DNA from 4 places in the Streptomyces sp. NPDC086787 genome. Region 3 is predicted to be linked to each of the others. Evidence: riboswitches for the same ligand, from Rfam matches in the RefSeq annotation. Region 3 holds a riboswitch; each other region holds the start of a gene.
What was found. A riboswitch is a leader RNA that binds a small molecule or an ion and turns the genes downstream of it on or off. The one in region 3 is predicted to bind cyclic di-AMP.
Positions count from the first base shown of each region.

Region 1 (7,574 bases), on a different contig from region 3:
TGCCGACGTGGCTGATCCCCGAGTAGAAGAACACCAGGTCCCCGGGGCGCAGTTCGGAGCGGGAGACGCGCCGGCCCGCGTTGATCTGGGCGTAGGTCGTGCGGGGGAGGGAGAGCCCGGCGGAGCGGTACGCGGCCTGGGCGAGGCCCGAGCAGTCGAAGGCGTCGGGGCCGGTCGCGCCCCACACATAGGGGCTGCCGAGCTTGCGGTAGGCGTAGGCGACGGCGGCCGCGGCACGGGAGTCGGGGGCCGTGACGGAGCCGGGGGGCGTGAGCGGATCGCGTGCGTCGGGGGACGCCGACCTGGAGCCGCGGGCCGCGGTGGCGCCCGTCCCGTCGTATGCCGTGATCAGGCTCTGCTCACGCGGTGTGAGCCGGGACAGCAGCTCCCTCGCCTCGGCCAGCTTCCCGGTGACCGTCCTCTTCTCCCGCTTCAGCTCCGCCTGTCGGGACCTGAGCGACACCAGCTGCACCCGGGCGGCGCCACGCAGCTGCTCGATCTCCCGGAGCTGACTGTGCACCCGGGCCACGGCCCGGGACTGCCGGTCGGCCGCCAGGTCGGCGAAGGTGGCGCCCCGCAGATACCGGTCGGGGTCGCCGGAGAGCATCAGCCGCACCACGGGGTCGAAACCGCCGCTGCGGTACTGGGCGGCCGCCACCGTACCCAGCGTGTCCCGCGCCGTGTTGAGCCGCTCCTCGCCGCGGGCCGCCTCGTCGCGCAGCACGCTGAGCCGCCGTTCCGTCGCGTCGGCCTTCTCCTTGGCGCCGTTGTACTTCTCGGTGGCGGCCTCGGCCTCCTGGTACAGCTTGTCGACCCGCGCCTTGACCTGTGCCGAGGTCAGCTGCGGTGCGGCGTGCCCGGTGCCGTCGAAGGCGGTCGCGGTGGCCGCGCCCGCCAGGGCGAGGGTCGCCGCGGTGCGGGCGGTGCTGCCGCCCAGCGAACGCTGCCGGGGCTTGCGGTGCGCTGCCACCTGGGCCGTCACGTCCTTTCTCACGGCCGAGCTGTTTCGCGGGTCCGGCGGCGGCCCGCACAGGGGGAGCGAGCCGCCGCCGGACCCTTCTCGGCGGTGGTGGCCGACTGCCGCCCCTGGTTCTGGACGGCGGTGGGGAGCCGGTCACCTGGTGGAGGACGCTAAACCGGACGGTGTCGGCCCGGTAACAGCTGTGCGGAAGTGGCCCATTCGGGCGCCGTGGTGACCACATGTGATCGCGATCCGGGTCGGCGACACCGGCTTCGAGCAGCGTGGTGACCGAAGCGCCGGTTTCGGGTCGGGAGCGCGGGCGGGAGTGCTATGGGACGCGTCTCTGTGTGGGGGGCGGTGCCGAGGACGGGTCCGCATCCTGACTAGGCTCCGGAGCCATGGACGTACTCATCCATCTCTTCGTCGGCCTGCACATCATCGGCATCGCCGCACTCCTCGGCGGTTTCCTCACCCAGATGAAGGCGATGGGCCGTGGCACCGCCCGCTTCGTCCCGGCGATGCTGCACGGCGCGCTCACCATGCTGGTCACCGGAGTGATCCTGGTCGGCCTCAACCAGGCCGACGACCAGCACGTCAACAACATCAAGATCGGCGTGAAGCTGGCCCTGCTGATCGTGATCCTCGGGCTCGTCTACGTGAAGCGGGACGACGAACAGGTCGACAAGCGCCTCTTCGGCCTGGTGGGCCTGCTGACCACGGCCAACATCTTCATCGCCGTGCTCTGGACCTGACCGTCCCGCTTCCTTCCCCTCGGCCGCTCAGGCGGGGCGTACCACCCGGTGGATGATCGTCTCGCCGTCGTAGCGCACCGACTCCTCGCGCACACAGGCGCCCGGTTTCGGGGCGTGGATCATCGTGCCGTTGCCGATGTAGACGCCGACGTGGGTGCAGTCGTCGTAGAAGAACACCAGATCACCCGGCCGGGCGTCGGCCAGGGAGAGCGGTGCGCCCCAGACCGCCTGGAGACGGGAGTCGCGCGGCAGCTCGACGCCGGCCGTCTTCCAGGCCGCCTGGGTGAGGCCCGGGCCGTCGTACGAGCCGGGACCGGCCGCACCCCAGACGTACGGCTTGCCGATCTGCGCGCGGGCGAAGGCCACCGCCTGCTCGGCCCTGGTGGCGAACGAGGCTGCCGAGGGTATGGAGCCGTCGACGCCGATGGCGGCAGTGACGTCGCCGAGGATGGCGGCAGTGACGTCGGCGGGGAGGGCGACAGGGCCGTCGGTGGGGACGCTCCGCAGCGCGGTCAGCCGCTCCGACAGCAGCACGCGAGCCGCGGAGAGCTTCAGCTGCACGGCGGTCTTGGCGTCCTTCAGGTCCTCCTGGTCCGGCAGCTCGTGCCGCGGCGGCGCGGGCTCGGCCGGGGCTTCGGGGCCCGGGACGACCTCCTGCCTCTTCCGCACGGCCTGGCGCGCGTTCAGCCGGCCCATCAGCCTGGCCGGGCCGAAGTGGTCCTGCGGAAAGTCCGCGAGCATGACGGCGGCCGTCTCCGGCGCGGCGTCGCGCGCCCGCGGCCTGCCGGACCGCTCCCTGACCGGGTCGTGCTTCTCGGCCACCGGCGCGGTCCTACGGCGGTACAGGTCGTCGATCTTCCTCTCGATCTCCGCGGCGCTCGGCCCGGCTCCGTCGTCGGAGGGGGCGGCCCCGGGGGTCCGGGAGAGTACGGCCACCGGGGCGGGGGCCGTGGTGGCCGGGCCGGTGGCATGGGTGCCGACGGCGCGTGACTTGCGGTGCGACGCCAAAAGAGGCGACTCCTTCCATGCTCCGCCTACCGGGTTAGCTGTCGGGTTCGGGCGGGTGTTTCGGAAGGGTTGCCCTACGGCCGTGCCCCGTGCGGGACTGGGCCGATTCACCCCAGAGGTTCGGTGGGTCCCCGGCTCCGGCTGCCACGCGGTGGCACTCCGGACTCGGCGGAGGCCGTACGGCCCGGCGAGGTTCACCGGTAGAGGTCGTACGGCCTGTCCGTGACGGTAACCAACTCGTGTGGCTCATGTGAAGGTTGGCGAGGGATATGTCCGATACATTTCCGTGACCGGTTTCCGGAGTTCCGTTCATGTGATGGCACGTCTCCGGAGCGTGAGGCAACGGGGTGTCCAGGACCGGCAGCGCGCTGTCGGTGGGGCCCCCTAGACTCGGAGAGCGATGAGCAGCCTCTTTGACGACAGCTTCCTGGCGAACCTCCAAGCCCCGCGCGGCCACGCGGAGGAGCCCCCGCCACCGCCCGAGGACGACTACGCTCCGGAGCAGGTTCCGGACGATCTGTTCGGCGGGAAGTTCGACGTGCCGCCGGACCGGGAGGCGTACTACCGCGACGGCGCACCGCGTCCGCCGATCGACGCCGCAGCGCTCCTGGAGGGGCTCAACGAGAACCAGCGCGCGGCCGTGGTGCACGCCGGTTCCCCGCTGCTCATCGTGGCCGGCGCCGGCTCCGGCAAGACCCGGGTGCTCACCCACCGCATCGCCCATCTGCTCGGCGAGCGGCACGTGCACCCGGGCCAGATCCTCGCGATCACCTTCACCAACAAGGCCGCGGGCGAGATGAAGGAGCGCGTCGAGCAGCTCGTCGGCCCGCGTGCCAACGCGATGTGGGTGATGACCTTCCACAGCGCCTGCGTGCGCATCCTGCGCCGCGAGAGCAAGAAACTCGGCTTCACCTCGTCGTTCTCGATCTACGACGCCGCCGACAGCAAGCGCCTGATGGCCCTGGTCTGCCGCGACCTGGACCTCGACCCCAAGCGCTTTCCGCCCAAGTCCTTCAGCGCCAAGATCAGCAACCTGAAGAACGAGCTGATCGACGAGGAGGACTTCGCCGCCCGGGCGACCGACGGCTTCGAGAAGACCCTCGCCCAGGCCTACGCCCTCTACCAGTCACGGCTGCGCGAGGCCAACGCCCTCGACTTCGACGACCTGATCATGACGACGGTCAACCTGCTGCGCGCCTTCCCGGACGTCGCCGAGCACTACCGCCGCCGCTTCCGGCACGTCCTGGTGGACGAGTACCAGGACACCAACCACGCCCAGTACACGCTGGTCCGCGAGCTCGTCGGCACCGGCGCGCACGCCGAGGACGTCCCCCCGGGCGAGCCCGACCTGCCGCCCGCCGAACTGTGCGTCGTGGGTGACGCGGACCAGTCGATCTACGCCTTCCGCGGTGCGACCATCCGCAACATCCTCCAGTTCGAGGAGGACTACCCGGACGCGACGACGATCCTGCTGGAGCAGAACTACCGCTCCACCCAGACCATCCTGTCCGCCGCCAACGCGGTCATCGAGCGCAACGAGTCCCGCCGCCCGAAGAACCTGTGGACCAACGCGGGAGCGGGCGCGCGCATCACCGGCTATGTCGCCGACACCGAGCACGACGAGGCCCAGTTCGTCGCCGAAGAGATAGACCGTCTCACCGACGCGGGCGACGCGAAGGCGGGTGACGTCGCGGTCTTCTACCGCACCAACGCCCAGTCCCGTGTCTTCGAGGAGATCTTCATCCGCGTCGGCCTGCCCTACAAGGTCGTCGGCGGTGTCCGCTTCTACGAGCGCAAGGAGGTCCGGGACGTCCTCGCCTACCTGCGGGTGCTCGCCAACCCGGAGGACTCCGTCCCGCTGCGCCGGATCCTCAACGTGCCCAAGCGCGGCATCGGGGACCGCGCCGAAGCCATGATCGACGCCCTCGCCCAGCGCGAGAAGATCAGCTTCCCGCAGGCGCTCAGGCGCGTCGACGAGGCGTACGGCATGGCCGCGCGCTCCACCAACGCGGTCAAGCGGTTCAACACGCTGATGGAGGAGCTGCGCACGGTCGCGGAGTCCGGCGCGGGGCCGGCCACCGTCCTCCAGGCGATCTACGAACGCACCGGATATGTCTCCGAGTTGCAGAACTCGACCGACCCGCAGGACGAGACCCGCATCGAGAACCTTCAGGAACTCGCCTCCGTGGCCCTGGAGTTCGAGCAGGAGCGCGGTGACGAGGAGAACGGTACGCTCGCCGACTTCCTGGAGCGGGTCGCCCTGGTCGCCGACTCCGACCAGATCCCCGACGAGGAGGACGGCGACGGTGTCATCACGCTGATGACCCTGCACACCGCCAAGGGGCTGGAGTTCCCGGTCGTCTTCCTGACCGGTATGGAGGACGGCGTCTTCCCGCACATGCGCGCCCTCGGCCAGACCAAGGAACTGGAGGAGGAGCGGCGCCTGGCATACGTGGGCATCACCCGCGCGCGCGAGCGCCTCTACCTGACCCGCTCCACGCTGCGCAGCGCCTGGGGGCAGCCCTCGTACAACCCGCCCTCGCGTTTCCTGGAGGAGATCCCGCCCGCCCATCTGGAGTGGAAGCGGACCGGGGCGATGGCGCCGGTGTCCTCCGGGCCCGCGGCTGGTGTGGCGGCCTCGCTGTCCTCGTCCCGCTCGCGTTCGTCGGCGTCGGGTGCCTCCGGGTTCGCCACGCGCCGGACCTCGGAGAAGCCGGTGGTGTCCCTGGCCGTCGGGGACCGGGTGACGCACGACCAGTTCGGGCTCGGCTCGGTGGTCGCGGTGAAGGGTACGGGTGTGAACGCCGAGGCGACGATCGACTTCGGGGAAGCCAAGCCGAAGCGGCTGCTGCTGCGGTACGCGCCGGTGGAGAAGCTGTAGCAGGCCGCGGCGGACCGGGCCCGACGGCTACTACGTCGGGTCGAGTCCGTGGCTGCGCAGCCACGGCAGCGGGTCTATCGCCGATCCCCCGGCCGGCCGGACCTCGAAGTGCAGGTGGGGGCCGGTCGAGTTGCCCGAGTTCCCGGAGTAGGCGATCGGATCGCCGGCCTTGACGGACGTCCCGGAGGGGACCCGGTAGCGGGAGAGGTGGCAGTACCAGGTCTCCGTGCCGTCCTTCGCGGTGAGGATCAGCATGTTGCCGTAGGCGCTGTTCCACTGGGTGCGCACGGTGCCGTCGGTCGCGGCCCGCACCGACGTGCCGTAGGAGACGGGGAAGTCGATGCCCGTGTGCACGGACATCCAGTTCACGCCCGCCTGGCCGAAGTAGGCGCTGAGCCCCTTCTGGGTGACGGGAAGCAGGAACTTGGGGCGCAGCCGCTCCTTGCGGGCCGCCTCCTCGGCAGCCTTCCGCTTCTCCGCGGCCTGCTGGGCCTTGAGGTCGATGCGCTCCTGCGTACGGCTCGCCCGGTCGGCGAAGTCACCGGCTCCGGCGGAGAGGCTCTCCAGCTGGGTGTCCAGCTTGGTGTTGGCGGCGGACGGTTTCACCGACTTCGTCTCCGCCGCGGCCGCGCTGGTCTCAGTGCCGCTGTCGGTCAGGCTGCCCACGGAGGCGGCGGCGATCCCGGCGACGCCCATCACGCAGGCCGAGGGCACCGCGACGGTCAGCAGCGCGGAGCGCCTGGCGGGCGCGCGGCGACGGGAGCGCGCCGCGCTGCGGGAGCCCGCGCGGGGGACCGGGGTGACCTCTTCCTGGTCTTCGAGCAGTGGTGTTACTGCGGGCAATTCACCCGTGTCGGCCAATCCGCCCGGCTCCAGGTCCGGCTCCTCGTAAGGGGAGTCCTGAAGGGCGGTGTCCTGAAAGGCGGTGTCCGCGTAGGCCGGGTCCGCGTAGTCGGCGTCCGGGTAGCCGGTGTCCGCATAGGCGGTGTCCCGGTACGGGTCGTCGTAGGACTCGGCCGGCTGCCCGGGCTCGGCGGTGGCGGCGGCGCCGTCGGTGTTCCACTGCGTGGCGTCGTACGCGCCCGTGTCGAAGGGCTGCTCGAAGGCCTGCGTACCCCACTCCCACTGCTGCGTCGGATCCGCGCCGGCGGGATGCTGCTCGGGCTGGAGCCAGGCGTTCGCGTCCCACTGGCCGCCGGTCTCGGGGCCCGCGGCCTGCCGGGGGACCGTCCAGGCGGTGGTGTCGTAGGCGCCGGTGTCGTAGGCGGCGTGGTGCTGGGCCGCGTACGGGTCGTGGAGCGGGGTGTGGTGGTCGCCGGTCTGCCACTGGCTGGCGTCGTACGCGCCGGTGGTGTGCCCCTCGCCCGGCAGGCTGCCGAAGAGCGGGTCGGCCTGGAAGTGCGATTCGGCGTAGGAGTGCGGTTCGGCGTCGAACCGAGCCTCGCCCGCGTGCGCGCCGGACGGAAAATGGCTGGTGTCGTAGCCGCCGTACGTGGTGAAGTCGCCGTACTGGGCTTCCTGGCCGCCGTACGACGCGTAGGGCGCCGCAGTGGCATCGGAAGCCGGAGTCGGGGTGGTCATGGTCCCCGACGGGTGACGGTCGTTCACCAACTTCTCTTTCGCCTCGACGACAGGGGCTGGCAGAGCAGTGCGGCGACTGTACCCGGCGGTAGACGGGCGGGACAATCTTCTGCTGGTTTCGTGGGTGCAGGAAAAGGGCATTCGGCCGTGTTTCGGGGGCCTCTGGACCTGGCCTTGGCCTTGCGTTCGAAGATTGTTCGACATCGGGGCGCCCGCCGCGTCCCTCCGAATCCCCCCGAACCAGCACTGCCGGGCGGCAGTTGAGCCACCCGGCGATGCCTGTTATGTAACTTTGGACCCTTTTTACGCCACGGTCAGGCCCTCGGCGGGACTGGCCACCGCCACGTCCGGCCGCTCGGAGTCGAGGGCCTGGCGGATCCCGGCCGCGACG
Region 1 is NZ_JBIVBC010000008.1:56,194-63,767, forward strand. Features, by position in the region: gene ACIPK3_RS20365 (NlpC/P60 family protein) at 1-970, opposite strand, end outside; gene ACIPK3_RS20370 (hypothetical protein) at 1,360-1,713, shown strand; gene ACIPK3_RS20375 (C40 family peptidase) at 1,741-2,721, opposite strand; cyclic di-AMP (ydaO/yuaA leader) riboswitch at 2,730-2,902, opposite strand; gene pcrA (DNA helicase PcrA) at 3,122-5,602, shown strand; gene ACIPK3_RS20385 (M23 family metallopeptidase) at 5,633-7,324, opposite strand; gene ACIPK3_RS20390 (esterase/lipase family protein) at 7,487-7,574, opposite strand, start outside.
Region 1: another riboswitch for cyclic di-AMP. It lies ahead of ACIPK3_RS20375 (C40 family peptidase); the one in region 3 lies ahead of ACIPK3_RS06495 (peptidoglycan DD-metalloendopeptidase family protein).

Region 2 (7,574 bases), on a different contig from region 3:
CGAAGAACCCGGCGCATCATGACGAGCCCGCGCACGCCAGGGGCAGGACCGGTATCCCCGGTGAGCGCAAGGCCGAGCTGATGACGCACCTGCTCAACATCGATCCGCCGGACCACACCAGGCTGCGGCGGCTGGTCAGCAAGGCGTTCACACCCCGCAGGGCCGCCGAGTTCGGCTCCCGGGTGCAGGAGCTCACCGACGGGCTCATCGACCGGTTCGCCGGAGAGGGATCGGCCGACCTCATCCACGAGTTCGCGTTCCCGCTGCCGATCTACGCCATCTGCGACATGCTCGGTGTTCCGCGCGAGGACCAGGACGACTTCCGCGACTGGGCGGGAATGATGATCCGGCACGGGGGAGGACCGCGGGGCGGGGTCGCGCGGTCGGTCAAGAAGATGCGGGGCTACCTCGCCGAGCTGATCCACAAGAAGCGTGCGGCGCTGCCCGACGTCCCCGCGCCGGGCGAAGACCTCATCTCCGGGCTCATCCGCGCCTCCGACCACGGCGAGCACCTCACCGAGAACGAGGCCGCGGCCATGGCGTTCATCCTGCTGTTCGCCGGGTTCGAGACGACCGTCAACCTCATCGGCAACGGCACCTACGCCCTGCTGACCCACCCCGGGCAGCGGAACCGCCTCCAGGAGTCGCTCGCCCGCAACGAACGGGACCTCCTGGAGACCGGGGTGGAGGAACTCCTGCGGTACGACGGACCGGTCGAGCTGGCCACCTGGCGGTTCGCGACCGAGCCGCTCACCATCGGCGGGCAGCACATCGCGCCCGGCGATCCGGTGCTCGTCGTGCTCGCCGCCGCCGACCGGGACCCGGAGCGGTTCGCCGACCCGGACGTCCTCGATCTCGGACGACGCGACAACCAGCATCTTGGATACGGCCACGGCATCCACTACTGCGTCGGGGCGCCGCTCGCCCGCCTCGAGGGGCAGACCGCGCTCGCCACCCTGCTCACCCGCCTCCCCGATCTCCGGCTCGCGGTGGATCCGGCCGAACTGCGGTGGCGCGGCGGGCTCATCATGCGGGGGCTGCGCACCTTGCCGGTGGAGTTCACTCCCGTCCGGCCCGAAGGTGATGAACCTTCAACTATGTGATCTTCACGTGATCTGCGCGGCATGAACTTGTGACAAGTGATCGTCAGTGGATACGTTCACTCGTCAGTGCGGCACATGGGTTTCGCGTGCCGCACCGGTCACCGCTGTCGCGCGAAAGGTCTCCGCATGCTCTCCGGGAACGGTCGTCACCGTCGCCCCCGTCAGGCTCCGGCTCTCCTCGTGGCGGCGGGAGTGGCCGGCTCCGCCATCGCCATCCCGCTGCTCGGCGCGGCGAGCGCCAGCGCGGCCGAGGGCACCACATGGGACAAGGTGGCCGAGTGCGAGAGCGGCGGCTCCTGGAGCGCCAACACCGGCAACGGCTACTACGGCGGACTCCAGCTGTCCCAGGACGACTGGGACGAGTACGGCGGTCTCGACTACGCGGCCAGCCCGGACGAGGCCAGCCGTTCGCAGCAGATAGCCGTCGCCGAGCGGATCCTCGACCGCAAGGGCACCGCCCACTGGGCCACCTGCGCTCTACTCTCCGGGCTCACCTCGAACTCCGGGTCCGTCGACGTGGACACGGGCGTAGGGTCCGCGTCGCCCGACGCGGACGGCTCCTCGGGTTCGTCTGGTTCTTCCGGTTTGTCCGGTTCTTCTGGTGCTTCCGGCACCCCCTCCACCCCCTCCACCCCCTCCGGCTCACCCGACTCGGGTGACTCGTCCAAGGCGCCGGGCTCCTCGGTGCCGGGCTCCTCGTCGTCGGACGCCGACGCGGGTGAGGGTGCCGACAAGAAGGGCGACCCCGCCGGGTCCGCCGATTCCGACGGCTCAGCAAAGTCGGACAAGTCGGCACCTTCCGGGGCGGACGGTTCGCAGGAGGGTGACGGCTCGCCCACCGAGGGCGCCACCTCCGACTCGGACAAATCGGCCGAGGAGGCCGGGTCTTGGAACCTGGTCGACACCGGTGCCGCGGCCGGCGGTCGTCACCGGGGCGCGAGTGCGGACGAAAGTGAAGCAAGCGGACAGGGCCCCGCGTCGTCGGGCCGACATGCCTCGCAGAGCTACACGGTGCGCGTCGGCGACACCCTCTGCTCCATCGCCGACTCCCTTGACGTGGACGGCGGATGGCGTGCGCTCTACGCCGCCAACAAGGTCGCCATCGGAGGCGACCCGAACGCCATCATGCCCGGTCAGACCCTGGAAATCGGTACCGAAACGGACGGCGAATAGGGCAAGTTGGCGCCCTTGTTCGCATATAATGTCCGGTTTGGTGAAAGTGTGGGATGAGTCTCAGAAGCCCTGATCGTCTTTGAAAATCCCCCGGGCGCCTGTCTACGGTCAGGACCGCTCGCCATCACGAGCCCCGGCTGTCGCAACGCCGAATCCTGCCAGCGGCCGCACGGGAACAGACGACGCGCAAGCGCCGCAGGCAGGAGCGGGGGACCCAAGGTAAGTGCCGCGCCGGACAGTTGACCGGGGCGGCTAGGGGTGGAGCCACATCTCCCAGGGGGAGGAGTGGCCGGGCAACTCAACCGGCCCGAACCCGACAGCTCACCTCGCAGGCGTCGGTGAGGGGATCCCAACATGCTGTTTTCCGCCAAGGGCAAGCACCGCCGTCCCTCCAGGCCCGTCCACGCTCGCGTCATCGCGATCGCCGGAGTGACCGGCGCCGCTGTCGCCGCTCCGCTGGTGGCCTCCGGTACCGCCTCCGCCGCCACCGCCTCCGAGTGGGACGCCGTCGCCCAGTGCGAGTCCGGCGGCAACTGGTCGATCAACACCGGTAACGGCTTCTACGGCGGCGTCCAGTTCTCGGCCTCCACCTGGGCCGGTTACGGCGGCACGAAGTACGCCGCCACCGCCGACAAGGCGACCAAGTCGCAGCAGATCGAGATCGCCGAGAAGGTCCTCGCCGGACAGGGCAAGGGTGCCTGGCCGGTCTGCGGCAAGGGTCTGTCCCGCGCCGCCTACACCGGCGGCTCCGCGTCTAACACCACGAAGTCCGCCGACCGCTCCGCCGAGCCCAAGGCCGCCTCCCGCTCCGTCGACCGCCCGGCCCCGAGCAAGCACACCGCCAAGCCCAAGCCGAAGACCGTCACCACCCCGACCGGTGAGAAGGTCAAGAAGGGCGACGGCGAGTACCGGGTCGTCAAGGGCGACACCCTCAGCTCCATCGCCGCGAAGCACAAGGTGCGCGGCGGCTGGCAGAAGCTGTTCGAGCGGAACGACGACATCATCAAGGACGCGGACCTCATCTACCCGGGTCAGCAGCTGCACCTGGGCTGACGGACACCCCCGTCCCCACGGGCTCCCCGCCCCCCCCGGTCTCCCCGCCCCGGCGCGTGTTCCCCCGCACGCACCGGGGCGGGGTTCTGTTCTGTCTCCCGCGTTCGTGTCTCCCGCACTGCCGCTCCGTCTCGCGAATTGCCGCCCCTCTTTGTTCCGTCGTGGAACAATGTGTACGGTCTCCCTGTTCCTGCGGTCTCCCTGTCCATGGGGCGGTCGGTCGATGGCCGACGCTCCCGGGACGGATAGGCTCTAGGCGCAAGGCACACCAGCCCCGCACTTCCAGCGTCACATCCCAAGAAGGAGATGCTCGTGCCGTCCATCGACGTCGTCGTAGCCCGGGAAATCCTGGACTCCCGAGGCAACCCCACGGTCGAGGTCGAGGTCGGCCTCGACGACGGCAGCACGGGTCGTGCCGCCGTTCCGTCCGGCGCCTCCACCGGTGCCTTCGAGGCCGTCGAGCTCCGTGACGGCGACCAGAACCGCTACCTCGGCAAGGGCGTCGAGAAGGCCGTCCTCGCCGTGATCGAGCAGATCGGCCCCGAGCTGGTCGGCTACGACGCCACCGAGCAGCGCCTGATCGACCAGGCGATGTTCGACCTGGACGCCACCGACAACAAGGGCTCGCTGGGTGCCAACGCCATCCTCGGCGTCTCCCTCGCCGTCGCCCACGCCGCAGCCGAGGCCAGCGACCTGCCCCTCTTCCGCTACCTGGGCGGCCCGAACGCGCACCTGCTGCCGGTGCCGATGATGAACATCCTGAACGGCGGCTCGCACGCCGACTCCAACGTGGACATCCAGGAGTTCATGATCGCCCCGATCGGCGCGGAGTCCTTCTCCGAGGCGCTGCGCTGGGGCGCCGAGGTCTACCACACCCTCAAGAAGGTCCTGAAGGGCAAGGGACTGTCCACCGGTCTCGGCGACGAGGGCGGCTTCGCCCCCGACCTCGGCTCCAACCGTGAGGCGCTCGACCTCATCCTCGAGGCCATCAAGCTGGCCGGTTACGTCCCGGGCGAGCAGATCGCGCTCGCGCTCGACGTCGCCGCGTCCGAGTTCTACAAGGACGGCAAGTACGAGTTCGAGGGCAAGTCCCGCTCGGCCGCCGAGATGACCGAGTACTACGAGGAGCTGGTGGCCGCCTACCCGCTCGTCTCCATCGAGGACCCGCTGTTCGAGGACGACTGGGCCGGCTGGAAGGTCATCACCGACAAGCTCGGCGACAAGGTCCAGCTGGTCGGCGACGACCTGTTCGTCACCAACCCGGAGCGTCTGTCCCGCGGTATCGACGAGGGCACCGCCAACGCCCTGCTCGTGAAGGTCAACCAGATCGGCTCGCTGACCGAGACCCTGGACGCCGTCGAGCTGGCCCAGCGCAGCGGCTTCAAGTGCATGATGTCCCACCGCTCCGGCGAGACCGAGGACGTCACCATCGCCGACCTGGCCGTCGCCACCAACTGCGGCCAGATCAAGACCGGCGCCCCGGCCCGCTCCGAGCGCGTCGCCAAGTACAACCAGCTGCTGCGCATCGAGGAGATCCTCGACGACGCGGCGGTGTACGCCGGACGCAGCGCCTTCCCGCGCTTCCGCGGCAACGACGAGATCGCGAAGGGCTGACCCGGGGCCCTGATCCGAGGGCGGGCCCCGGCCCGCACACCGGACAGGCCCTGGCCAAGTCGTACGTACGTCCCCGTACCCGGTCCCGTACCGTGTCCGGGGACGTACGCGCTTACGAGGGAGGCGGGGACATGGCCGTGAAGGACCGGGACCGGTTCTCCACCGCGACCAAACTGCGACTGCTCGGCGAGCAGACCGCGGCCCGGGTCTACCGCTCCCAGACCAAGCGCCAGGCCCGCCGCTCCCGGCTCACCGGCCGGGCCGCGCTGCTCGCCCTCGTGCTGTGCACGATGGTGGTGGCCCTGGCCTACCCGATGCGCCAGTACGTCTCCCAGCGCGCCGAGATCGCCGACCTGGAGCGGCAGCAGCAGCGGGCCGCCGAACGGGTCGAGGAACTGCGCGACCTCAAGGCGCGCTGGCAGGACGACGCGTACGCGGAGCAGCAGATCCGGCTGCGGCTGCACTATGTGATGCCGGGGGAGACCGGCTACATCGTGATCGACCCCAGTGCGGCCAGGCAGGCCCACGCCTACCCGGGGGAGACCGACCGCCCCTGGTACTCGAACGTCTGGGACGGCGTCGACAAGTCCGACGCCTCCGACCAGTGAGCCGCCGGCCGGGACGGCCCGGCCGGCGAAACCGCAGCCAGAGAAAGACAACCTGAAGACAGTCATGGAAACGCCCCCGCCGCCCACCGAGCGCACCGAGCCCACCGCCGCCGACGTCGAGGCCTTCAAACAGCAGCTCGGCCGTCCGCCGCGCGGGCTGCGGGCCATCGCGCACCGGTGCCCGTGCGGTCAGCCGGATGTCGTGGAGACGGCACCGCGCCTGCCCGACGGCACCCCCTTCCCGACGACGTACTACCTGACGTGCCCGCGTGCCGCCTCCGCCATCGGCACACTGGAGGCCGACGGCGTCATGAAGGAGATGACCGAGCGGCTGGGGAAGGACCCCGAGCTGGCCGCCGCCTACCGGGCCGCGCACGAGGACTACATCCGGCGCCGCGACGAGATCGAGGTCCTGGAGGGCTTCCCGAGTGCCGGCGGCATGCCGGACCGGGTGAAGTGCCTGCACGTCCTCGTCGGCCACTCGCTGGCGGCCGGGCCGGGCGTGAACCCGCTCGGCGACGAGGCCATCGCCATGCTGCCCGAGTGGTGGCGCAAGGGGCCGTGCGTGCAGCCGCTGGAGGCCCCCGACCCGGCGGACGAGCACCCCGGTGCGGAGGGCGCGAGCGACGACCCCACCGCCGTCCGCAGCGGCTCGCCCGCCTCCCGGCCGACGGCGCCCGAGGGCTTCTCCCGGGTCGCGGCCGTGGACTGCGGCACCAACTCGATCCGGCTGCTCGTCGCCGACGTGAACCCGGCCACCGGCGAACTGCTGGAGCTGGACCGCCGTATGACGATCGTGCGGCTCGGCCAGGACGTGGACCGCACCGGTCGGCTGGCCCCCGAGGCGCTGGAGCGGACCTTCGCGGCGTGCCGTGAGTACGCGGACGTCATCCGTGAACTGGGCGCCGCCCGGGTGCGGTTCGTGGCCACGTCGGCCTCGCGGGACGCGTCCAACCGGGACGAGTTCGTGCGCGGTGTCGTGGACATCCTCGGCGTCGAGCCCGAGGTGATCAGCGGTGAGCAGGAGGCCGCGTTCTCCTTCACCGGCGCCACCAAGGAGCTGGCCGACCGCGCCGACCTCGCCACGCCCTACCTGGTCGTGGACATCGGCGGCGGCTCCACCGAGTTCGTCGTCGGCGACGGGCAGGTGCGCGCCGCGCGGTCCGTGAACGTGGGCTGCGTCCGGATGACCGAACGGCACCTGGTGCGCGACGGCGAGGTGACCGACCCGCCCACCGCGGAGCAGCTGGCCGCCCTGCGCGCCGACATCGAGACCGCCCTCGACCTCGCCGAGGAGACGGTCCCGCTGCGTGAGGCGCGCACCCTGGTCGGTCTCGCCGGGTCGGTCACGACGCTGTCCGCGATCGCCCAGGACCTGCCCGAGTACGACGCCGAGCGCGTCCACCACTCGCGCGTCTCCCGCGACCGGGTCCGCGAGATCACCGAGCGGCTGCTGCGCTCCACCCACGCCGAGCGGACGGCGATCCCGTCCCTGCACCCGGGGCGTGTCGACGTGATCGGCGCGGGCGCCCTCGTACTGCTCGCGATCATGGAGCGCACCGGGGCCGAGGAGGTCGTGGTGAGCGAGCACGACATCCTCGACGGCATCGCGTGGTCGATCGGCCGACCGATCGGCTGAGCAGGACCGCGGCGGACGAGCCCTCCGGGGGTGGTCACACACCTCCTGGGGGCACCCCCGCGGAAAAGTTCGTGAAGTTCTTCACAAGGAATTCGGTCGTGTGGAGGGGGTGAGGGCCTTCGATTGGCCCGTCCGGGGGCTCAATGGCCCTTGGAGTGCGCTCAGGAGAGCGTGGCCGGAGCCTCGCGCGCAGGTGTCGGACAGGGCTTCCGCGGAGGTCCGGCGGACCCCCTGAACGGCAGGAGGTGCAGCTCACACGGCCTTGATAACGGGGCGTAACGCCCCCCGGTTCCCCCCGGCCGACATGACCTGCGTCACGTGGGCCGCGGAGTGTAGCACGGGCCCTCAAGAACCTTGTGAAGGGGCGCACGAGCGACCCCCAAG
Region 2 is NZ_JBIVBC010000005.1:398,353-405,926, forward strand. Features, by position in the region: gene ACIPK3_RS16090 (cytochrome P450) at 1-1,103, shown strand, start outside; gene ACIPK3_RS16095 (transglycosylase family protein) at 1,230-2,276, shown strand; cyclic di-AMP (ydaO/yuaA leader) riboswitch at 2,458-2,626, shown strand; gene ACIPK3_RS16100 (transglycosylase family protein) at 2,631-3,329, shown strand; gene eno (phosphopyruvate hydratase) at 3,636-4,943, shown strand; gene ACIPK3_RS16110 (septum formation initiator family protein) at 5,075-5,551, shown strand; partial or broken gene ACIPK3_RS16115 (DUF501 domain-containing protein) at 5,616-6,017, shown strand; gene ACIPK3_RS16120 (exopolyphosphatase) at 6,255-7,190, shown strand.
Region 2: another riboswitch for cyclic di-AMP. It lies ahead of ACIPK3_RS16100 (transglycosylase family protein); the one in region 3 lies ahead of ACIPK3_RS06495 (peptidoglycan DD-metalloendopeptidase family protein).

Region 3 (7,574 bases):
GCGGGGTGTGGCGGCGGTCAGGATCTCCGACGTGGCCTCGTCCCTCGGGGTGAGCAACGCGCTTGTGCTGTACCACTTCTCGACCAAGGAGAAGCTGGTCGCCGCCGCGTTCGCGTTCGCGGCCGAGGACGATCTGACGCGGCTGCGGGCACTGCTGGGCCGCCGTACGACCGCGCTGCGCCGACTGCGGGCCGCGATGCGGTGGTACGCGCCGACCGGGCCGGCCAAGGGGTGGCGGCTGTGGATCGAGGGCTGGGCGGTGGCACTGCGCGAACCGGCGCTGCGCGAGGTCGCCCGGGGCCTGGACAGGCAGTGGAAGGCGGCCATCGCCGGAGTCATCGCGGAAGGCGTGGCGGCGGGCGAGTTCGAGTGCCCGGACCCGGAGGGGGCGGCGCTCAGGCTGACGGCCCTGCTGGACGGGCTCGCCGTGCAGCTGACGTCGTACGCGGGCGCGGTTCCCCGATCCCGGGCGCGCCAGTGGGTGGACGAGGCTCTCGCCCGTGAACTGGGGCCCGTCCGGCAACGGTGAGCGGCGGCGCCCGGTCGAAGCGCCGCCGTTCGGTCACCGGTCGTCGTCGGGCCGTCAGGCCACCGAGGCGATCCGCGTTCTGATGTCATCGGGGGACAACGCCCCCTTGGCCGTCACATGGTCGCCCGACGACTCCCCGCGCAGCCGTCGTCCGATCCACGGCACCAGGTACTCGCGGGCCCAGTGGACGTCGTCGCGGCGCACGTCGAGCGTGCTGCGCGGCGGCAGCGGTGGCCAGGGCTGGTCCGGGTCGGCCGGGACCTCGAGGCCCAGGACCTGCCCGGCGCGCAGCGCCACCCGGGTGTGTCCCTCGGGTGAGAGGTGGAGCCGGTCGCCGTCCCAGGCCCGGCGGTCCTGCACGGTCTTCAGGGACCACAGGTCCAGCACCGGGCAGCCGTACCGGTCGGCGATGGCCCGGACATGCCCGTTGTACGTGGCGATCTTGCCACGCAGACGCTTCATCACGGGCACGTCGCGGGTGTCGAACCCGGTCGTCACCAGCACCGTGCCCGCCGCCTCGGTGAGCTGGGCCACCGCACGCTCGAAGCGTTCGGCCACCTCGTCCGGGTCGGTGCCGGGGCGGATGATGTCGTTGCCGCCCGCGCAGAAGGACACGAGGTCGGGCGCGAGCGCCACGGCCTGCGGGAGCTGGTCCGCCACGATCTGGTCGAGCAGTTTGCCGCGCACTGCGAGGTTGTTGTAGTCGAAGTCGCCCTCCGGGCGACGGTCCGCGAGCAGCACCGCGAACCGGTCGGCCCATCCGACGTATGCCCCGTCGGGGCCGGGGTCGCCGACGCCCTCGGTGAAGCTGTCCCCCACCGCCACGTACGACCCGATCACTGATCTGTTGTCACTCTTCGAATCGTCTGTCACATCGCCCCATGATTCACCTTCGCATGTGACTTACGCGATCGTAGGAAGGGGTTGACGAACGGTGAGATAAGCCACGCTTAAAGAATTTGTCAATGCCGGAATAGGGTGCACCCGGGGGGTGTTGACGGGCCCGGACACACCGAAGGCCGGACCCGGGGATCACAGGGATCGCGGGTCCGGCCTTTCGGTCCGTGACGGGTGGTGCCGGTCAGCCGACGGAGACGCCGTGGCCGCGGAGGTAGGCGACCGGGTCCACGTCGGAGCCGTAGTTCGGGGTGGTACGGATCTCGAAGTGGAGGTGCGGGCCGGTCACGTTGCCGGTCGCGCCGGAGAGTCCGAGCTGCTGACCCGCGGTCACGCTCTGGCCCGCCGACACGGAGAGCTGGGACAGGTGGGCGTACTGCGCGTAGTAGCCGTCGCTCAGCTTGATGACGACCTGGTTGCCGTACGCACCGCCCCACCCGGCGGAGACGACGGTGCCCGCGCCGACGGCCTTGACCGGGGTGCCGGTCGGGACGACGAAGTCGACACCGGTGTGGTAGCCGCTGGACCAGTGACTGCCCGCCACGTGGTAGGCGGTACCGATGCCGCCGCCCGACACGGGGCGGGTGTAACCGGTCGAGGCGGTGGCGGTCTGCTCCGGGGCGGCCTTGGCGGCGGGCGCCGGGGCCTCCTTGGCCTGCGGGGCGGCGGACGGCTTCGCGGCCGGGGCGGAGAAGGACGACTGCCGCGGCTGGGCCGGGGCCTCGTGGGCCGCCGTGGCCTTCTTGCCCAGGGTGAGCTTCAGACCGGGGTGGATCAGCGAGGGGTCGCCGCCGATGGCCTCGCGGTTGTCGTGGTAGATCCGCTGCCAGCCGCCGCGCACCTGCTGCTTGGCGGCGATCTTGGACAGGTAGTCACCGGACCGCACCGTGTACGTGCGTGCGTGCGAGTGGGCCGAGGCCGGGCGCTCGGGCTTCGTCTGCTTCGCGACGGCGGGAAGCGACTGGACGGCCTTCTCGGGAGCGGCCGCGGGGGCCGCGTGGGCGCCGGCGGCTCCCATCAGCGGCAGGGCCAGCGCGGCACCGCCGGTACCGGCGACCGCTATGGAGCGGGAGAAGCGGCGGGTCTTGGGACGGCGGTGCTTACCCTTCGCGGGCATGGCGAATTCCTCTCCGGCGCCTGCGAGGTGAGCTGTCGGGTTCGGACTGGAGATGCCCGGCCGCAGTGGAGACGCGGCTTCACCCCTAGCCTGTTCCGGAGACCGGAACAGGCGGTGTTGCCTGTGGGTCCCCCGCTTCCTGCCGTACACGGGTGAGTGTGTGGGGACTCCGGGCGGCGGCAGGATTCGGCGTTCCGTCCGGATTGATGGTGAACGTAAGCGAGCGCGCCGCGAACGGACAAGAAGAAAATTCCTTGTGTCCGGCTTTCGCTTGATCCGTTACCGGAATTCCCGGTCACCCTCCGTGAATTCCCCGCTCGATTCCCTCCTCAATTCCCGGGAACGGCACCGCGATTACGTGAACATGACGCACGACGGACGGTCACCATATGACCCTCCTCACGCACGCCCCCCCAATTCGGACATTCAACTCAGATGCGACGTAGTCGAAGAACTGTCGCGTCGAGGTCACCCCGGAGCCCAGTGCTCAGCCCGTGGTGCAGCAGCACGGCACCCCGATGGATATCACCGGTTTCGCGGCATTCGTACGATGCTGTCGGGTCGAGCCCGCGCAGCCGCGGCGCCGGGACCGGCTCGCCGTAGTGCTGTGCCTGGAGCCAGGCGAGTACGACCGTCTCGCCCCCGAGCGTGTACTGCACCGCGCTCAGTCCGCCCTCCGGGGGCCGCAGCCGGTACAGCTCGCCGTGCTGCACGACCGGGCGGATCTCCTTGTAGAGCCGCACCCACTCCCGGGCCGCGGTAAGTTCCGCCTCGGTCCACTCCGAGAGGTCGCCACCGATGCCGAGGACCCCGGCCATGGCGCTGACGAACCGGAGGCGCAGTGCGCTGACCCTGCCGTTGAGCTGTGTGTTCGGACTGTCGGTGACCCAGGCGGCCATGATCCGCGCGGGGTGGATCTGACTGAACCCGTGCTGGATGGCGAGCCGGTCCAGCGGGTCGGTGTTGTCGGAGGTCCACACCTGGTCCGTGCGGCTCATCACACCGAGGTCGATCCGGCCGCCGCCGCCCGAGCAGGACTCGAACGCCACACCCGGGTGGGCCGCCCGCAGCCGGTCCAGCAGGGCGTAGAAGGCACGCACATGGTCGGTCCAGAGCCGCTGCGGGTAGGGGTCGCCCGGCCAGCCCGGGTCGGTGAAGCAGCGGTTGAAGTCCCACTTCACATAGTCGATGGGCGCCCCGGAGAGCAGGCCGTCGAGCTGCTCCCACAGATACCGCTGGACGTCCTCGCGAGCCAGGTTGAGCACCAGCTGGTTGCGCAGCTCCGTGCGCTCGCGTCCCGGCTGGTACTGCACCCAGTCGGGGTGTGCGCGGTACAGGTCGCTGTCCGGGTTGACCATCTCGGGCTCGACCCAGATGCCGAACCGCATCCCCAGGGCGTGCACCTGGTCGGCCAGTGGTGCGAGGCCGTCCGGGAAGCGGTCGGGGTTGGGTGTCCAGTCGCCGAGTCCGGCCCGGTCGCTGACCCGGGCGCCGAACCAGCCGTCGTCGACCACGAACAGCTCCACTCCGATCGACGCCGCGCGGCGGGCGAGCGCGGTCTGCCGCTCCTCGGAGATGTCGAAGTACGTGGCCTCCCAGGAGTTGAACAGCACGGGCCGGTCCTGCTCGGCGTCCGGGATGACGTGGGCCCGCTGGTAGGCGTGCCAGGCGCGGCTCGCGCCACCGAAGCCGCCGTCGCTCCACAGCCCCGCGAAGACCGGGGTCGTGTACGACTCCCCGGCGCCCAGCATCAGCAGGCCCGAGTCGTCGTGGCCCGCCCCTCCGGTGATCTGCACGCGCGCGTCGGGCAGTTGGGCGACCGCGATCCGCCAGGACCCCGACCAGCCCAGCACGCAGCCGTACACCTCGCCGCGCTCCTCGGTGGCGTCCGTGTCCAGCGCGACCCAGGGCAGGTGCTGGTGGCCGGTGTGGCCGCGGCGGCTGCCGATCACCTTTTCCCCGTAGGTGAGCGGTGCCGCGGTGAGCCGGGACTCGGCGGCCCAGCGGCCGTGCAGCTGGGACAGCCGCCAGCCCTCCCGGTCGGGCAGGGTCCAGGTGGCCGCGTCGGCGCGGAGCAGTTCCACGCGCGCGGGACCCGCGTTGTCGACGGTCACCCAGCGCTCGATCACGTCCGCGCGCATCCGGTAGTGGAGCGTGACGGACAGCCCGTCGTCGTGGAAGCGCAACCGCAGTCCGCCGTCCTCGGTCTCGTACCCCGCGAAGGTCCACTCGGTGCCGCGCCGCTGGTCCGTGCGCACGGACAGGGCCGGGCGGACGAAGCGGGGGCCGCCCTCGACCGGGTACTCCTCGCGACCGTCGAGCGGCGACTCGAAGGGCCGGTAGACCGGCAGCGGGCGTACGGCGAGTGCCTCGGCGTCGGCGAGCGCGATCCTCGGCCCCCAGTGGAGGTGCAGCAGTTCGTCCGCCTCGGTGAGGTGCAGCGCGTAGCCGCTGGCCGGTCCGGACAGCAGCCAGGTGCGGCCGTCCTCCGCGATGTCCACCGTGTTTGCCGTGTCCACCATGTGCACCGTGCTCGCTATTTCCACCCTCTCCACCCTCTCCAGGACTTCCACGACGGAGCGCCCGCACAGGTCCAAACAGATCCGCTCAAGCCCGAACATCATCGAGGGTGGTGGGACTTCGGGGCAATGCCTGTGGACAACTCGTCGCCCGAGGAAACCCATGTCGTATCGTCAACGGAGTGCCCGTGGGCGAGCCGCGCCGACGGGGCAGACCGGGAGGAGCCCCCGTGACCCAGCAGGTCCCGTCGACCGAGCCCGAGCTGGCCGGTGTGCGCAACTTCCGTGACGTGGGCGGTCTGCCGACGACGGACGGGCGGCGGGTGCGGTTCGGTCTGCTGTTCCGCAGCGGTCACCTGGCACACGCGACCGAGGAGGACGCGCGGTTCCTCACCTCCCTGGGCCTGCACACGATCTTCGACTTCCGCAATTCGGCCGACCAGAAGCTGGAAGGCGCCGATGTGGAACTGCCCGGCGTGCGGAACGTGAACCTTCCGCTGAGCGACCCGGCGGACGGCGCCGAGTTCTGGAAGATGGTCCGCGACGGCGAGATCGAGCAGCTGCGCGGAATCCTGGCCGACGGCAAGGCTGCGGACCGGATGATCGCCTCCTACCGGAAGATGATCAAGGAACGGACCGCCGAGCACTCCCGGGTGCTGCACTCGCTCGCCGAGGACAGCGTGCCCGCCCTGATGCACTGCGCCGCGGGCAAGGACCGGGCCGGTCTGTCGATAGCCGTCACGCTGCTCGCCCTCGGCGTGGAGCGCGACGCCGTCCTCGCCGACTATCTGGAGTCGAACGCCAAGCACCGCCGGTACAAGGTGCATCGCAACGGCAGCTCGGCCGGCGCGTACTCCCCCGAGGTCATGGAGTTGCTGAGCCCTCTGTTCGAGGCGCGGGCCGAGTATCTGGCGGCGGCGCTGGAGACCCTTGAGGAGACCTGGGGCGGAGTCGACACCTACCTGGTGGAGGGACTCGGTCTCGCCCCGGCCACCCGGGAGCGGCTGCGCGAGCGTCTGCTCAACTGACGGCGGACGCGGCGGCGACGCGCGTCCGCCCGGCGTCAGCTCTTGGCGCCGACCGTGAACAGCACGTACAGGAACGCGGCGAAGACATGGCCGAGTGCGATGTAGATGATGAGCCGGATCCACAGGGATCGCGGGAACTTGTCCTCGAAGTCGCTCATGGCAGCTCTCCGGTCAGGGGTCCCAGGCACAGCGTGGCCGTGGGGCTCTGCAGCAGAGTGTGGACGAACAGCAGTTCCACGCCGTCGTGGTCCTCGGCGGCGAGGCGGTGCGGGGTCAGCGAGTCGAAGTGGGCGCTGTCACCGGGCCCGAGCAGATGCGCGGTGTCACCGAGGCGCAGCCTGAGCCGCCCGTTCAGGACGTACAGCCACTCCTCGCCGGGATGCACCCGCACGATGTCGCCCTGCGAGCCGTGCGGCACCCGTACCCGCAGTGCCTGCATCCCCCGCCCGGAGGCACCGGCCTGCCAGTAGGTCCAGCCGCCCGCCCGGGTGGGTTCCATGTCGGCGGCACGCACGATGGCGTCCCGGTCGGCGACCGTCTCGCCGAGCAGGTCCGATACAGTCGTGGCATAGACACGGGCGAGCGTGAGCAGCATCGGCAACGAGGGCTGGCGCTGCCCGGTCTCCAGGCGGGACAGATGGGCCGGCGACAGCCCGGCGGACCGCGCCGCGGCCTCCAGGGTGAGGCCGGTGCGTCGGCGCAGGGCTCGTAGTTGCGGGGCGACCGCGGGCAGGTCGTCGCCGGGGGCGGGCGACGGTGCCGGATCCGGGGCTTTCATGGTTCCATTGAGCCCGGAAATTGCCTCCACGGCAATTTTCTTGCCTCAGAGGCAAAGCCCCGGCGCCGCTCCCGCTCAGCGGTTGGCCACCGCCTGTTTGATCAGGGTCCTGCCGAAGTCCCACATCAGTCCGCCGCCGCTGTGGGCGTCGTCCATCACGGCCGTGAAGGCGTCGACGAAGCGGTCCACGTCGGCCTCGGTCAGGACCAGGGGCGGGATCAGTTTGATCACCTCCAGGTGGTCGCCGGAGACCTGGGTGAGGATCCGGTGGCGTTGCAGCAGCGGTACGACCACCATCTGCGCGAACAGGCCCTTGCGCGCGGCCTGGAGCATGGTCCACCGGCCGCGCAGCTTCAGCGACGCAGGCTTCCCGAACTCGATGCCGATCATCAGACCCCGGCCGCGGACGTCGGCGAGCAACTCGTACTTGCCGGTCAGCGCGGCGAGCCGGGACCGCAGCAGTTCGCCGGTGGTGCGCACGTTCGCGACCGTCTGCTCGTTCTCCATGACCGACAGCACGGCCAGGCCCGCCGCCATCGCCTGCGCGTTGGAGCCGAAGCTCGCCGAGTGCACCAGCACCCGGTCCATGGACGAGTAGACCTTCCGAAAGATCCAGTCCTTGCCGAGGGTGGCGCCGACCGGCACATAGCCGCCGGAGAGCGCCTTGGCCACGCACACCAGGTCCGGTTCGACGCCGTCCTCGTGC
Region 3 is NZ_JBIVBC010000002.1:78,584-86,157, reverse strand. Features, by position in the region: gene ACIPK3_RS06505 (TetR family transcriptional regulator C-terminal domain-containing protein) at 1-529, shown strand, start outside; gene ACIPK3_RS06500 (SGNH/GDSL hydrolase family protein) at 584-1,369, opposite strand; gene ACIPK3_RS06495 (peptidoglycan DD-metalloendopeptidase family protein) at 1,611-2,543, opposite strand; cyclic di-AMP (ydaO/yuaA leader) riboswitch at 2,548-2,708, opposite strand; gene ACIPK3_RS06490 (alpha-galactosidase) at 2,975-5,065, opposite strand; gene ACIPK3_RS06485 (tyrosine-protein phosphatase) at 5,293-6,090, shown strand; gene ACIPK3_RS06480 (DUF6126 family protein) at 6,126-6,248, opposite strand; gene ACIPK3_RS06475 (helix-turn-helix domain-containing protein) at 6,245-6,868, opposite strand; gene ACIPK3_RS06470 (aspartate aminotransferase family protein) at 6,944-7,574, opposite strand, start outside.

Region 4 (7,574 bases), on a different contig from region 3:
CAGGGCGTTCCGGCGTATGTCATCTTCCATGACGCGACGCTCCGGGAGATCGTCACCCAGTGGCCCGGTTCCGTCGCCGAGCTGGGCACGGTGGGCGGCGTCGGAGAGAAGAAGCTGGCCACCTACGGCGAGGGCGTTCTCGGGGTGCTGGCCTCCCTGGCCGCCCCGGGCCGGGCTGCCCCTGACCAGTCCGACGCGGGCCTGCCCGCCCCGGTCACCGGCTCCGCCGCCGCACCGGTCACCGACGAGGAAGACGCATGGCCCGACGAGGAGCCGGAGCCGGACGACTGGATGTGACGCCGGGCAGGCCGGGCGGGCGGCTCAGGACAGCGCCGTCAGCCCCGGTGCGAACGTGATCAGCAGAGGCAGGAGGACGACCAGTGTGGCGGCGGTCGTCGTGAGCGCCCGCTGACTGCGCAGCAGCCGGGGCGGCGGTTCCAGCAGACGGTCGACGCGCTCGCCCAGCAGACGGCGGCTGGACGCGCAGGACAGAACGCCGCGGTGCTGGTTCAGCTCGATCAGGGCCAGCGCCGTGGTGAGGTGGCCGCAGCGGCGGGACGCCGTGTCGTCGGCGGCCAGTTCGACCAGGCGGTGGGTCTGGTCGCAGAAGTGGGAGAACAGGGGGATGCGGGGGAAACCGGTGGCCAGCGCCGTGGAGAGGTGCAGCAGCCAGTCGTGGTGGGCGCGGGCGTGACCGCGCTCGTGGGTGAGGACGGCGTCCAGCTGTGGGTCGGTCAGCCGGTGCAGGGCCCCGGTGGTGACGACCAGCTGGGGCGGGTGGCCCGGCATCCACCAGGCGTCCGGGTACTCGTCCTCCAGCACCAGCATGGGGCCGCGCGCTGCGGGCAGCCCGGCGGGCAGGTCGGGGGCGCGTTCGCGCAGATGGGCGCGGGCCTGGCCACGGCGGCGCCGCACCTCGGCCAGTTCGCGGGCCAGCATCGCCGTGGTCCATGCGGCGCCGCAGGCCAGCAGGGCGGTGAGCACACCGGCCCAGACCGGGGCGGTGGAGAGGTCGTACGCGGCGGTGACGGCGGGCGGCGCGGGCGCGAAGACCCGGTCGCGCACGGTGTGGAAGACGGCCGCGGCACCCAGGACGAGCGAGGTCAGGCAGCACAGCAGCACGGTGGCGACCAGGCACTGCCACACCCACAGCCCGATCACGGGCTCCCGTTCGGGCCACGCGGCCCGGGTGAGCGCGCGCGGTGCCGGCACGGCGGCCGCCAGGGCGACGGCACTGAGCAGGAGCAGGCAGACGGTCATGCCGGGGGCTCCGGTTCCTGGTCGGAGGCAGGGGCGGGCGGCCGGGTGGGGACGGCGGCTCGTACGGCGCCGAGGCGGCCGTACGTCGGGTCGTGCTGTGCCCCGCCAGTATGACGCCGACAGCCCCCTGGAGTCAGGTGTCGAAGGGCTGTTGACCACTTCGCCACCCTGCCCCGCCCGGCCCCGCCCGCCGTCCGGCCCCGCTCGCGCGACGCCCCCGCGCCCGGCTCCCCGGGTCAGCCGCCGCTGACGACCCGGCCGGTGACCTCCCCGAGTCCCACTCGGACCCCGCCCGGACCCGGGGCCCAGGCGGACAGCGTCACCGTGTCGCCGTCCTCCAGGAAGGTCCGCTTGCCGTCGGGCAGGTCGAGGGGGTCGCGACCGTTCCAGGTGAGTTCCAGGAGCGAGCCGCGTTCGCGCTCCGAGGGCCCGCTCACGGTGCCGGACCCGTACAGGTCGCCGGTGCGCAGGGAGGCTCCGTTCACCGTCATGTGGGCCAGCTGCTGCGCGGCGGTCCAGTACATGGTGGAGAAGGGGGGCTCGGCCACCACATGCCCGTTGACCGCGACGGAGATCCGCAGGTCGTAGCCACCGGGACCGTCCGCCTCGTCGCCGTCGCCGGAGTCGTCGAGGTAGGGCAGCAGCGGGTAGGTGCGCTCCGGCGGTGCCACCCGTGCCGCGTCCAGCGCCTCCAGCGGGGTGATCCACGCCGACACCGACGTGGCGAACGACTTCCCGAGGAACGGGCCGAGGGGGACGTACTCCCAGGCCTGGATGTCCCGCGCCGACCAGTCGTTCAGCAGGCACAGCCCGAATACGTGCTCCCGGAAGTCGCCCAGTGGCACCGGGCGGCCGCGCTCCGAGGGCACGCCCACCACGAAGCCGACCTCGGCCTCGATGTCCAGCCGGACGGACGGGCCGAAGACGGGCACCGGGTCGTTCGGTCCCTTGCGCTGCCCGGACGGCCGTACGACGTCCGTGTCCGACACCACGACGGTGCCGGAGCGCCCGTGGTAGCCGATCGGCAGGTGCTTCCAGTTGGGCGTCAGCGTGTCGACGGCGTCGGGGCGGAACATCTGTCCCACGTTCCGCGCGTGGTTCTCCGACGCGTAGAAGTCGACGTAGTCGGCGACCTCGAACGGCAGGTGCAGGGTCACCGAGGACAGCGGGTGGAAGAGCGGCTCGATCACCTCGCGGTGCGAGGGCACGGTCACCCACGCGGTCAGCGCCCGCCGGATGTCCGACCACGCCGTACGGCCCGCGGCGAGCAGCGGGTTCAGGGTCGGGCGGGCCAGCAGGGAGGCGTACGGGGAGCCGAGCGCGTGCGCCGCCGCGCCCGCGTCGAGCACGTGGTCACCGAGGCGGACGCCGACGGTCCGTTCCCCGCCGCCGGGGGGTGAGAACACGCCGTAGGGAAGGTTGTGCGGGCCGAAGGGGTCGCCCTCAGGGACGTCGAAGGGGGGCATGGGGTGCTGCCTCGCTCTCATCCGTGCCAAGCATGGCCATCCGTTCCATGTGGTCTGGCCACACGTTACGGGTCGCCGGCCGCTCTTGGGCAGTGCCACCCGCCTGGTCGCAACTGCTCGGGGAGGCCGGGGAGTACGGCGGGCTTCGCGTCACGCTGATCACTCTGGAACACTCGGATCATGGCCGCGCCTCCCGTTCATACGCTCATCGCCACCGATCTGGACGGGACGCTTCTGCGCGGCGACGACACGTTCTCCGGGCGGTCCCGGGCGGCACTGGCACGGGCGGCGCGGGCGGGCGCCCGGCATCTGGTGGTGACGGGGCGCCCGGCGCCCAAGGTACGGACGCTGCTGGCGGACCTCGGATGCACGGGGCCGGCGGTGTGCGGCCAGGGCGCGCAACTGTACGACGCCGACACGGACCGCCTGTTGTGGTCGGTCACCCTGGACCGGGAACTGGCGGAGACCGCGCTCGGCAAGATCGAGGCCGAGGTGGGACAGGTGTACGCGGCCGTCGACCAGGACGGGGTGGCGGGGCTCACGCTGATCGAGCCCGGCTACCGCATGCCCCGTCCGGCCCTGCCCGCCGTACGGGTCGGACGGCGCGACGAGCTGTGGGTCGCGCCCATCAGCAAGGTTCTGGTGCGCCATGACGCCCTGTCCGACGACGAGTTGGCCGAGGCGGCACGGGCGGCGGTGGGCTCACTGGCGACGGTGACCATGTCCGGGCCCGGGACCGTGGAACTCCAGCCCCACGGCGTCACCAAGGCGACGGGCCTGGCGCTGGCCGCCGAGTGTCTCGGGCTGAGCCGTGAACAGGCCGTCGCGTTCGGGGACATGCCCAACGACATCCCAATGTTCGACTGGGCCGCCCACGGCGTCGCCATGGCCAACGCCCACCCCGCGCTCAAGGCGGTGGCGGACGAGGTCACCACGTCGAACGAGGACGACGGCGTCGCCGTCGTCCTCGAAAGACTCTTCTGACCCGGATCCGTCAGTACGCGCTCAGTACGCGCTGTTGACGTTGTCGATCGAGCCGTACCGCTTGGCGGCGTAGTTGCAGGCGGCGGTGATGTTCGCGACCGGGTCGTAGGGGTCGAAGGAGGTTCCGGCCACGTGGTACGCGTTGAACGTCGGGTCGATGACCTGGAGCAGGCCCTTCGACGGGATGCCCTTGGCCGCGTTGGAGTCCCAGAGGTTGATGGCCCTCGGGTTGCCGGACGACTCGCGCATGACGTTCTTGTGGATGCCGTTGTACGTGCCGGGTATGTGCTTCTCCGCCATGATCGCGAGGGACTCGCGGATCCAGCCGTCGAGGTTGTTCGGGTACCCGGCGAGGGTGGTGGAGGGCGTCGTGGCGGCCGAGGCGGCGTTCGCGCAGACGAGGGGGAGGGTGAGCACCGCGGCTCCGGTGCCGGCGAAGGCGATCCGGCGGACGAGGCGGGCGGTGCGTCGGGGCTGAGCGGCAGCGGGCATGGCGATATTCCTCTCCGTCGCCTGCGAGGTGAGCTGTCGGGTTCGGGCGGGAGGTGCCCGGCCGTGCCTCCGTCGTGAGGGGAGGGGTACGGCTTCACCCCTAGCCGTTCCGTGCGACGTGTGTCGTCCGGCCCGGCGACTTACCTGGTTCCCCCGCTCCTGCCTACGTGAATGTGTTCGCGGATCGGTTGCGTCGGACGGTGGCAGGATTCGGCGTCCGTTCGACGTGCCGGGAAGCTATGCGACAGCACATGTCGGCATCAAGTACCTGTTTCGTGGAACATCCCATTTGACCTTGATCTGAGGCGTATGGGGCACTTGATCCTTTGCGACCGCCAACCCTCAACTCGCTTGCGACAGAAGGGTGGAGGTGGATACCGGGAGGTGCGGGACGGCATCGGCCCCGCGTGACCCAATTCACGGAATAACAAGCACGGCAAATCGGACATGCAGGTCACGGGGGGTTTCGCGGGGTCCGCGCGAGGCACTCGTCAGGGGCGGAGTAAGTGAGTCCGCATTGCGGCGAATGGGTAAATATCCATCCATATCATTCGATCAAGAACATACCGGTCGTGATCCGAAACCGCCCGGGCTGTAACGGTGGGCGCTATCGGTGATCGAAACCTGACCGGATACGCTGACTTGAGTGGTGGCAGCGACCTATCGACAAACCGTGTGATCACCGGCAGACACCAGCAGACAGGAGACCCCTCGTGACCGTCGTCGGGCCGTTCGGGCTGAGCGTGCGGGACCAGGCTCTGGAAGCCGATGTCCAGGCCGGATTGGCGGCCGTCGAGGAAGGTTTGCTCGAAGCCACCAAGAGCGAGGTCCCCTTCATCACGGAGGCCGCACAGCATCTGGTGAAGGCGGGCGGCAAGAGGTTCCGGCCGCTGCTGGTGATGCTCGCGGCCCGTTTCGGCGACCCGTACGCGCCGGGTGTCGTCCCGTCCGCCGTGGTCGTCGAGCTGACCCACCTCGCGACGCTCTACCACGACGACGTGATGGACGAGGCGGCGGTGCGCCGCGGCGTGGACAGCGCCAACACCCGCTGGGGGAACTCGGTCGCCGTCCTCACCGGCGACTTCCTGTTCGCCCGCGCCTCGCAGATCCTCGCCGACCTCGGCCCCGAGGCGGTACGGGTACAGGCCCTCGCGTTCGAGCGGCTGGTCACCGGACAGATCCTGGAGACCGCGGGGCCGTCCGACGGCCGCGACCCGGTCGAGCACTACCTGGACGTGCTGGGCGGCAAGACGGGGTCGCTGGTGGCCGTGTCCTGCCGGTTCGGGGCGATGATGTCGGGCGCCGACGAGACGGTCGTGGACGTGCTCACCCAGTACGGCGAGCGGCTCGGCGTCGCCTTCCAGCTGGCCGACGACGTGCTGGACATCGCGTCCGACTCGCGCGAGTCGGGGAAGACGCCCGGCACCGACCTGCGGGAGGGCATCCCGACGCTCCCCGTGCTGCGGCTGCGGGAGCGGGCGGCCCGGCTCGGCCTGGCCGAGGACATCGCGCTCTGCGAACTGCTCGACTCCGACCTCACCGACGACGCCCGGCACGCGGAGGCGCTGACCGCCCTGCGCACGCATCCGGCGCTGGAGCAGGCACGCCGCGACACCGTGCGCTACGCCAAGGAGGCGCGGGCGGCGCTGGCCCCGCTGCCCGAGTGCGACTCGAAGACCGCCCTGACCGAGCTGTGCGACGCGGTGGTGCACCGGGCGGGCTGACGGCCGGCCCCGCCCCTCCGCCCGGCCGACCCCTACGGGTCGGCGGAGACGTCGCCACCCGGTGTCATACCCCAGGCGTACACCAAGCTGAGTCCGCGGACTGACGATTCCGGACGGCCGATTTGGTCAACTGGAAACCACGGAAATCACCACTGCTCACCGATTCGGGTGAGAATGGCGGCTCAGGGTGGGACCGAGTGGAGGACAGCCGCCGCCGACGACGGAGGTAAGGCACACATGGCACCGTACGAATCCGACGCCAGCAAGGGCGCCGCGGAGACCGACGAACCGCGCGCCGGCCGGCGCAAGGCCGCCCGGTACGTCGTACCGGGCGCGGTGGTGGGGGTGGCGGCGGCGACCATCGGACTGGTCCCGGCACTCGCCGCCTCCGGCGACCCCGACCTGCCGAAGATCACCGCGCAGCAGCTCATCGAGAAGATCGCCAAGTCGGACGTACAGCAGCTGTCCGGCACCGTGAAGGTCAGCACCGACCTGGGTCTGCCGGACCTCGGCGGCCTGGCGGGCGGTGTGCTCTCCGGTGTCGGCCAGTCCGGCGACGGCTCGTCCGCCGACCCGAGCACCAAGCTGACCGAACTGCTCACCGGCACGCACACCCTGCGCGTCGCCGCCGACGGCCCGGACCGCCAGAAGGTCTCGCTGATCGAGAGCGCCGCCGAGTACAGCCTCATCCACGACGGCAAGGACGTGTGGGGCTACGACAGCAAGTCCAACGAGGTCTACCACGGCACCGGCGCCGACCACGGCAAGGACCGCGGTGCGGGACGACAGGCGCCGCCCGCCACTCCGAAGGACTTCGCCGACGAGGCCCTGAAGTCCGTCGACGACACCACGTCGGTGACCGTGGACGGCACGGCGCGGGTGGCCGGCCGGGACGCCTACCGGCTGCTCGTCAAGCCGAAGCAGTCCGGCTCCACCGTCGGTGCGATCACCATCGCCGTCGACGCCAGGACCGGCCTGCCGCTGAAGTTCACCCTCACCCCGTCGAGCGGCGGCGCGGCCGTGGTCGACGCCGGGTTCACCCAGGTCAGCTTCGCCCGGCCGGCCGCCTCCACCTTCGACTTCACCCCGCCCAAGGGCGCGAAGGTCACCGAGCAGGGCGAGGAGAAGGCGAAGGGCTCCGGGCACGACCGCCCGGGCCCCGGAGGGGACTTCCCGGGCCTCGGTGAGGAGTTCGCGAAGGGCTTCAAGGGCGGCAAGGGTGGCGAGGGCTTCGACGTCCTCGGCGAGGGCTGGAACTCCGTCGCCACCTTCGAGACCGGAGCGAAGGGCGGCATGCCGTCCGGCTCCGAGGGCGGCGACCTGGGCGGATTCCTCGGCTCCTTCGGCGACAAGGTGAGCGGCAAGTTCGGCAAGGGCACGGTCTTCTCCACCCGCCTGGTCAACGCCCTGATCACGGAAGACGGCAAGGTCTACGTCGGCGCCGTGACCAAGGACGCCCTGGTCAAGGCGGCGAACACCGCGAAGTAGCACCGCGGAGCACCACCCCGGGTTCGACGAATCGAGGGAGCCGATGGACGAACCGTCCGCCACGGAGGCCCAGGCCCAGGCGGGGGACGCGGCACCGGTCGTCATCGACACCCGCGGCCTCACCAAGCGCTACCGAGGCGGACAGCTCGCCGTGGACGGT
Region 4 is NZ_JBIVBC010000018.1:92,684-100,257, forward strand. Features, by position in the region: gene recQ (DNA helicase RecQ) at 1-297, shown strand, start outside; gene ACIPK3_RS30075 (M56 family metallopeptidase) at 322-1,260, opposite strand; gene fahA (fumarylacetoacetase) at 1,497-2,726, opposite strand; gene ACIPK3_RS30085 (HAD family hydrolase) at 2,907-3,710, shown strand; gene ACIPK3_RS30090 (transglycosylase SLT domain-containing protein) at 3,732-4,202, opposite strand; cyclic di-AMP (ydaO/yuaA leader) riboswitch at 4,208-4,428, opposite strand; gene ACIPK3_RS30095 (polyprenyl synthetase family protein) at 4,916-5,926, shown strand; gene ACIPK3_RS30100 (outer membrane lipoprotein carrier protein LolA) at 6,164-7,414, shown strand; gene ACIPK3_RS30105 (ABC transporter ATP-binding protein) at 7,458-7,574, shown strand, end outside.
Region 4: another riboswitch for cyclic di-AMP. It lies ahead of ACIPK3_RS30090 (transglycosylase SLT domain-containing protein); the one in region 3 lies ahead of ACIPK3_RS06495 (peptidoglycan DD-metalloendopeptidase family protein).